Regions from separate parts of the Streptomyces sp. SP18CS02 genome, predicted to be linked through region 1. Evidence: riboswitches for the same ligand, from Rfam matches in the RefSeq annotation. Region 1 holds a riboswitch; the other holds the start of a gene.
The links. Region 1 has a riboswitch for cobalamin ahead of PUR26_RS20295 (energy-coupling factor ABC transporter permease). Riboswitches for the same ligand answer to the same signal wherever they lie in the genome.
Positions count from the first base shown of each region.

Region 1 (4,154 bases):
GCAGCACATCCGAGACCGGAGTGGTGAACGCGAACAGCAGCACACCCAACGAAGCCGCCGAGGTCCGCAGCAGCAACTGCGCTGCGTGCAGGGGCCCGTCGGGCGCCGGCGTCACGAACCCGCCCGCGCCGCCCACCTGGAACAGCAGGGGGACCGCGCCCGTCACGCAGAAACCGAGCGGGATGCGGAACGCCCGCCACAGCTGCCGGGGCGCCACCCCGGCCGGTCCGAGCAGCACGGCGAGGGTCGCGGCCGCCACCAGCACGGCTCCCGGCCACGGTGGCAGGCAGACCGCGCACAGCGTCAGACCGAAGCCGAGAAACGCCTTCTCGCACGGATGGCGGCGGCGCCAGCGACTGCTGTGCGCCGCCGCGTCGATCGGCAGCACCCCCGGCTACGCGGACGGCCGCGGATCACGGGCGCCGGTCCCGGAGCCGGCCACGGCGGCATCGGCACCGGCCACGCTGTCGGGCCCGCTTCCGGTGCGGGCCCGTGCCTCGCCCTGCCGCCGGCCGCGGCGCAGACCGAAGTAGTAGGCCAGCACCCCCGCCCCGAGCGCGGCCTGGAGCGAGAACAGCGCCGACTCGATCTCGCCCGACGGCGGCTCGTACAGCGGGGTGAACCACGGCTCGTAGTCCGGCTTGTTCTCCGTGATCGCCGTCTCGGCCTGCGCGTCGGCGCCGGTGAACGGTTCTTCCTTGTGGTCGCCCAGGCCCAGCGCGAGCGGAAGCACGGCCAGTGCCACGACGATCAGAAGCAGCAGCGTGTTGATCCTGGCGTTACGGCTCATCAGGCCACGGCCTCCTTCTTCTCGTTCCCGCGGCCGCCCGTGAGCAGTACCCCGAGCCGGGTCAGCTCACCCTTGCTGGACTGGATCAGCAACCGCATCACCAGCACCGTCAGCAGACCCTCGCTGATGGCGAGCGGAATCTGGGTGACGGCGAAGATGCCCCCGAACTTGCCCAGCGCGCCCATGAAGCCGCTGCTCGGGTCGGGGAAGGCGAGCGCCAGCTGCACGCTGGTCACGCAGTACGTGGACAGGTCGGCCACGAACGCGCCGAAGAAGACGGTGACCATGAGCGGCAGGCCGAACCGCCGCAGCAGGCGGTACACGCCGTACCCGGCCCACGGCCCGACGATCGCCATGGAGAAGACGTTGGCGCCGAGCGTGGTCAGGCCGCCGTGCGCCAGCAGCAGTGCTTGGAACAGCAGCGTGATCGTGCCCAGTACCGCCATGATCGGCGGCCGGAACAGGATCGCTCCCAGCCCCGTACCCGTGGGGTGGGAACAGCTTCCGGTCACCGACGGGATCTTGAGTGCGGACAGGACGAAGGTGAAGGCACCGGAGGCGCCCAGCAGCAGGGTGGACTCGGGATTGCTCCTGACCTCCCGGGTCAGGGCGCGTACGCCGTGTACGACGAAGGGAGCGGCGGCGACGCTCCAGGCGGCCGCGTGTATCGGGGGCAGATAGCCCTCGGCGATATGCATGGTTGGGAGACCCTCTCCAGCACCTCGTGGATGGACAACGCGCCCTGGCCGGTCTCCTGGCTGACGGGTCATGCCGCCGCGACTCCGCCTTCCCGGACAACGCGGTCTCCCGCCGTCCAGTGGCTTCCCGAGGGATGGAGCCGGACTTCCCGATCACAGTGGCGAGGGCCGCACCGGTACTTCACCGGTTTCCCGTACACCAAGGCCCTGCGACACTAGTGCGTTGACCAGGTACATCACAACCCGCGCAGGGGCGCGCACTCCGGCGCCACCCCGGTCTGCGCCCACCCCGGAACCCCGGGGCCGGTGACCGAGCCGGCCGCCGACGACGGCCGCCGGCTCGGCGCCGGGCGCCCGGCCCGACCGGTTCACGACACCCCGGCGCAGGGGCCGCCGGCCGGGGCGGGCCGCCGTGGGCGGCCCCCGCCCCCGCTCCCCACGGGACCCGCCACGGGCCGGCGCGGCGCGTGACCACAAGGGCCGTGACCCCAAGGCGGCCCGTGGCCCGCGGCTCCGGCGTACCTCACACCTTGCGGTAGTCGTACGCCTCCGATGCCGCCGTCACCACGGCGTCCAGGTCGGCCCCCGCCGAAGCGGTGACCACGGCCGCGACCGCGCCCTCCACGAACGGCGCGTCCACCAGCCGCGTGCCGTCCGGCAGCTCGTCGCCTTCGGCCAGCAGCGCCTTCACCGTCAGTACGGCGCTGCCCAGATCGACCAGGACCGCGACCCCCGCGCCGCCGTCGACCGACGCCGCCGCCTCCGCGATCAGCTCGGAGCTGGTGCCCAGCCCGCCGTCCGCCGTGCCGCCCGCGGCGGCCACGGGAGCGGTGTCGCCGCCGCCCGCGAGACCCCGTGCCAGCTCCGCGACCGCCGCCGCCACCGCCGCGCTGTGCGACACGAGCACGATGCCCACCCGCGCGTTCATCCCGCCACCGCCGGGCCCTCGGGCGTCGATCCGGCCGCCTGCGCGAGCGTCGCGATCAGCAGGGCGGACGACGTCGCGCCCGGATCCTGGTGCCCGATGCTGCGCTCGCCCAGATAGCTGGCCCTGCCCTTGCGCGCCTGCATCGGCACCGTCGCGAGCGCGCCTTCCTCGGCCGCCCGCGCGGCGGCCTCGAACGACTCGTCGAGCGCCGCCACAGCCGGTTCCAGCGCGTCCAGCATCGTCTTGTCGCCGGCCGCCGCCCCGCCCAGCTGCGCCACCGCGGCCACACCCGCGCGCAGCCCCTCGGCCAGCTGCCCCGGCGTCACCTCCGCCGCCTCGCCCAGCGCCTTGCCGGTGCGCCGCAGCAGAGTCCCGTACAGCGGGCCCGAGGCTCCTCCCACGGTCGAGATCAACTGCCGCCCGGCCAGGACCAGCAGCGCCCCGGGAGTCCGCGGCGGGTCCTTCTCCAGGGCCTCCGTCACGGCCGCGAAGCCGCGACGCATGTTGGTCCCGTGGTCGGCGTCCCCGATCGCCGAGTCCAGTTCGGTGAGCCGGTCCGCCTCACGGTCCACGGCGGCGGCGGCGATCGTCAGCCAGCGTCGGAAGAAGTCCGTGTCCAGCGCGGTGCTCCCCATGTCAGCAGCCCCACCGAAGGGCGGCCGTGCGCACCGGCGCGTCCCACAGCCGCAGCAGTTCCTCGTCGACCTGGCAGAGGGTCACCGAGCAGCCCGCCATGTCGAGCGAGGTCACGTAGTTCCCGACGAGGGTCCGGGCCACCGGAACGCCCCGCTCACCCAGCACCCGCTGCACCTCGGCGTTGAACCCGTACAGCTCCAGCAACGGCGTCGCCCCCATCCCGTTGACGAGCGCCAGCACCGGGGCGTCGGGCCGCAAATCCTCCAGTACGGCGTCCACGGCGAAGTCGGCGATCTCCCGGGAGGTCATCATCGCGCGCCGCTCGCGTCCTGGCTCGCCGTGGATTCCGATGCCCAGTTCGAGCTCCCCGGAAGGGAGGTCGAAGGTGGGGGTGCCCTTCGCGGGCGTCGTGACCGCGCTCAGCGCCACGCCGAAACTGCGCGAACTCGCGTTCACCTGCCGGCCGATGGCCTCCACCCGCTCCAGCGGCGCGCCCTCCTCGGCGGCGGCGCCCGCGATCTTCTCCACGAACAGCGTGGCTCCGGTGCCGCGCCGGCCGGCCGTGTACAGACTGTCCGAGACGGCCACGTCGTCGTCGACCAGGACCTTTGCCACCTGGACGCCCTCGTCCTCGGCGAGCTCGGCCGCCATGTCGAAGTTCAGCACGTCGCCGGTGTAGTTCTTCACCACGAACAGCACCCCCTCGCCGCTGTCCACGGCGGCGGCGGCCCGCGCCATCTGGTCGGGCACCGGGCTCGTGAACACCTCGCCCGGGCAGGCCGCCGAGAGCATGCCGGGACCGACGAAGCCGGCGTGCAGCGGCTCGTGTCCGGAACCGCCCCCGGAGATCAGGGCCACCTTCCCCGCCACGGGAGCGTCACGCCGTACGACGATCCGGCTCTCCACGTCCACGTTCAGCTCGGGATGCGCGGCGGCGATGCCCCTCAGGGCGTCCTCGACGACTGTCTCCGGCACATTGATGAGCATCCGCATCGCTATCTCCCAGCAGGAATGTCAGGTGCGACCCTGAGTGGCGTCTGTGCAGGTCAAGCAGCGTTTCGTCCATGCATGCGTGTGTTCCCCTACATCATCGCGAGAGCCA
Region 1 is NZ_JAQYXC010000288.1:413,716-417,869, forward strand. Features, by position in the region: gene cbiQ (cobalt ECF transporter T component CbiQ) at 1-388, opposite strand, end outside; gene PUR26_RS20290 (energy-coupling factor ABC transporter substrate-binding protein) at 395-790, opposite strand; gene PUR26_RS20295 (energy-coupling factor ABC transporter permease) at 790-1,488, opposite strand; cobalamin riboswitch at 1,518-1,707, opposite strand; gene PUR26_RS20300 (PTS-dependent dihydroxyacetone kinase phosphotransferase subunit DhaM) at 2,012-2,416, opposite strand; gene dhaL (dihydroxyacetone kinase subunit DhaL) at 2,413-3,051, opposite strand; gene dhaK (dihydroxyacetone kinase subunit DhaK) at 3,053-4,045, opposite strand.

Region 2 (4,154 bases), on a different contig from region 1:
CTATCGCGTTGATCGCGGCCGCGGCCATGGCGCTGCCGCCACGCCGTCCGCGCACCACCAGGTGTTCCAGGCCCGAGGGGTGGCCGGCCAGCGCGTCCTTGGACTCGGCGGCGCCGATGAAGCCGACCGGGATGCCTATGACGGCGGCCGGGCGCGGCGCGCCCGCCTCGATCATCTCCAGGAGGCGGAAGAGCGCGGTGGGCGCGTTGCCGATGGCGACGACCGCTCCTTCGAGCCGGTGCCGCCACAGCTCCATCGCGGCGGCGCTGCGCGTGGTGCCCAGCTCGGCGGCAAGGGACGGCACCGACGGGTCGGAGAGGGTGCAGATCACGTCGTTGCCGGCGGGGAGCCGCTTGCGCGTGACACCGCTGGCGACCATCTGCGCGTCGCACAGGATCGGCGCGCCGGCCCGCAGCGCCTCGCGGGCGCGGGCCACCACCCGCGGGGTGTAGGCGAGGTCGCGGACGAGGTCGACCATGCCGCACGCGTGGATCATCCGCACGGCGACCTGGCTGACGTCGGCGGGCAGGCCCGCGAGATCCGCCTCGGCGCGGATCGTGGCAAAGGACTGGCGGTAGATCTCCGCGCCGTCCTTCTCGTAGTCGAACACTCTGCTCTCGCTCATCTCGTGGTGGTACGGGCTGCCGCCACCGTGGCGGCCAGTCCTGCCCGGGTCATGGGTACGGGTCGTGCGGCCGCGCCGTCCCGGACGGTCACCTCGTACACGCCGTCACCGGTCGCGACGACGTCGACCCACGCGCCCTGCGGGTGGCCGCAGCGCCGTTCGCAGCCGGACCAGTGGACGGGCAGGCCGCCCGTGCCGGGGGTGGCGTCGGCGCGCACGTCCGACAGGGACTTGGCGCAGCCGGGCCGCCCGGTGCAGGCGCCGGTGCCCAGCCAGGGCGAGTCGGGGGAGGTGATCAGACCGGCCGCGTCGAGGGCGGCGAGCCGTTCCGTGGCGGCCCGCCGGTCCGCGAACCCGGTCACGACCAGGCCGCGCCAGGGCGTGACGCGGACCTCGTCGGCCGGCAGCAGGGCGCGCATCTGCGCGCTCGTCACCCGGCCGAGCGGCGCCACGACCGACACGGCGGCCGGGGGTGCCACGGGGCCGGGGGCGGGCGTGCCGGGCGGCGTGACGACCCCCGGGAGCGGGCGCGGCCCGGGCGCGGCCGTCCCTCCCGGGGCCGGGCCGTCGCCGGCTCGCGCGGGAGCCGCGGCGGCGGCGTCGACGGGTGAGAACGCGAGGCCCGCCTCCGCCAGGTGCGCCGCCACGTCCACGGACCGTCCCGGGGGCAGCTCGCGCACCCGCCAGGCGCCCGTGCCCGCCGCGCGGGCGGCGGCCAGGAAGGCGCGGGCCGCGGCGAGCGCGGCGCGCGGGGCGTCGTCGGCCGGCACCCGGCACACCTCCCGCACGCCGACCCGTACGCGTGCGGAACCGGCGTCCGGTTCTGCGATCAAGGTCACATCGGCGCCGAGCCCCGCCACGTCCCCGCGTCCGTCGTCCAGGGCGAACAGGAAGCGGCCCGAGAGGGCGGCCGACCACGGGGCGGCACAGAGCAGGGCGTCCAGCTCGCGCACCCACAACTGCACGTCGGCGCGGCCCAGTCCGTCCAGCCCGGCCAGCGGGGACGCGACCACGTTGCGCACCCGCTCATGCGTTTCGGAGGGCAGCAGCCCGGCGTCCCGCAGCAGCTCGGCCAGGGCCGACCCGCAGTCGTCGCCGAGGCCGCGCAGCTCGACGTTGCCGCGTGAGGTGATGCTGAGGTGCCCGTCCCCCAGCGAGTCCGCCGCCAGTGCCAGCGCACGTACCTGATGGGACGTCAGAAGGCCGCCCGGCAGGCGCAGTCGGGCCAACCGGCCGTCGTCGGCCTGGTGCAGCCGCAGCGCGCCGGGGCAGGCGTCGCCACGGTCCCGTATGGGAGCTTCGACCCGTTTCGGCGTTGATGGTCGGGTGGGCGGCATGGCGGCGAGCATACCCACGACCTTCCAGGTGACCGCCCGCCCGATCAAGCCGAACCTCTACTATGCAGACGGCACAGGGTCCCAGGGCCCTAGGGAGGAAGCCCGGTGGGAATCCGGCGCGGTCCCGCCACTGTGAACCGGCCCCGAGCCGGTGAGTCAGGAACTCCCGCCGTCCTACGACCACCCGGGGCGCGGACACCCCGAGGAAGGCCTGCGCACGCGATGATCCTGCTGCTGTCGCACTCCGACACCGACCTGCTGAGCGCTCGCGCCGCCGGCGGTCCGGTGGAGTACCGGTTCGCCAACCCCTCCCGGCTCCCCGTCGACGAGCTGCCCGCCCTGCTGGACGGCACCGACCTGGTCGTCGTACGCCTCCTCGGCGGCGTCCGCGCCTGGCAGGAGGGGCTCGACGCACTGCTGGCGGGGGACCGTCCCGTGGTGGTGCTGAGCGGGGAACAGGCCCCCGACGCCCAGCTGATGGAGGCCTCCACCGTCCCCATCGGCATCGCCGCCGAGGCGCACGCCTACCTCGCCCACGGCGGCCCGGACAACCTGGAACAGCTCGGCCGTTTCCTCTCCGACACGGTGCTGCTCACGGGCCACGGCTTCGAGCCGCCGAGCCCCGCGCCCACCTGGGGCCCCCTGGAGCGCACCCCGCGCCGCACGGACGGCCCGGTCGTCGCGGTGCTCTACTACCGCGCCCACCACATGAGCGGGAACACCGCGTTCATCGGCGCCCTGTGCGACGCCGTGGAGGACGCGGGCGCCCAGGCCCTGCCGCTGTACGTGGCGTCCCTGCGCGCCCCCGAGCCCGAGCTGCTCGACCGGCTGCGCGGCGCCGACGCGATCGTCACCACCGTCCTCGCGGCGGGCGGCACCAAGCCCGCCGCGGCCCAGGCGGGCGGCGACGAGGAGGCCTGGGACGCGGGCGCGCTCGCCGCCCTGGACGTCCCCGTCCTCCAGGCGCTCTGCCTGACCGGCCCGCGCTCCGCCTGGGAGGAGAGCGACGAGGGGCTGTCGCCGCTGGACGCGGCCAGCCAGGTCGCCGTGCCCGAGTTCGACGGCCGGCTCATCACCGTTCCGTTCTCCTTCAAGGAGATCGACGAGGACGGCCTGCCCGCGTACGTCGCCGACACCGAGCGCGCCGCCCGCGTCGCCGGGATCGCCGTGCGCCACGCCCGGCTGCGCCACATCCCGAACGAGCACAAGCGCCTCGCGCTGGTCCTCTCCGCGTACCCGACCAAGCACTCCCGGATCGGCAACGCGGTCGGCCTGGACACCCCCGCCTCCGCCGTCGCCCTGCTGCGCAGGCTCCGCGAGGAGGGGTACGACTTCGGTCCCGAGGAGGACATCCCCGGCCTGGTCTCCGGCGACGGCGACGAGCTGATCTACGCCCTCATCGAGGCCGGCGGCCACGACCAGGACTGGCTCACCGAGGAGCAGCTCGCCCGCAACCCCGTCCGGATCCCCGCCGCCGACTACAAGCGCTGGTACGCGACCCTGCCGCAGGAGCTCCGCGCGGCCGTCGAGGAGCACTGGGGCCCGCCGCCCGGCGAGATGTTCCTGGGCCGCTCCCGCAATCCGGAGGGCGACATCGTGCTCGCCGCCCTGCGCCGCGGGAACCTGCTGGTCCTCATCCAGCCGCCGCGCGGCTTCGGCGAGAACCCGATCGCGATCTACCACGACCCCGATCTGCCGCCCTCGCACCACTACCTGGCGGCCTACCGCTGGATCTCGGCCTCCGCGGACGACGGCGGCTTCGGCGCCGACGCGATGGTCCACCTCGGCAAGCACGGCAACCTGGAGTGGCTGCCCGGCAAGAACGCCGGCCTGTCCGCCGCCTGCGGCCCCGACGCCGCGCTCGGCGACCTCCCGCTGGTCTACCCGTTCCTCGTCAACGACCCCGGCGAGGGCACGCAGGCCAAGCGCCGCGTCCACGCCACCCTGGTCGACCACCTGGTCCCGCCGATGGCCCGCGCCGACTCCTACGGCGACATCGCGCGCCTGGAGCAGCTGCTCGACGAGTACGCGCAGATCTCCTCCATGGACCCCTCGAAGCTGCCCGCGATCCGCGCCCAGATCTGGACGCTGATCCAGGCCGCCAAGCTCGACCACGACCTGGGTCTGGCGGACCGGCCGGACGACGACGGCTTCGACGACTTCCTGCTGCACGTCGACGGCTGGCTGTGCGA
Region 2 is NZ_JAQYXC010000277.1:102,865-107,018, reverse strand. Features, by position in the region: gene PUR26_RS14180 (precorrin-8X methylmutase) at 1-625, opposite strand, end outside; gene PUR26_RS14175 (cobalamin biosynthesis protein CobG) at 622-1,962, opposite strand; cobalamin riboswitch at 2,020-2,148, shown strand; gene cobN (cobaltochelatase subunit CobN) at 2,185-4,154, shown strand, end outside.
Region 2: another riboswitch for cobalamin. It lies ahead of cobN (cobaltochelatase subunit CobN); the one in region 1 lies ahead of PUR26_RS20295 (energy-coupling factor ABC transporter permease).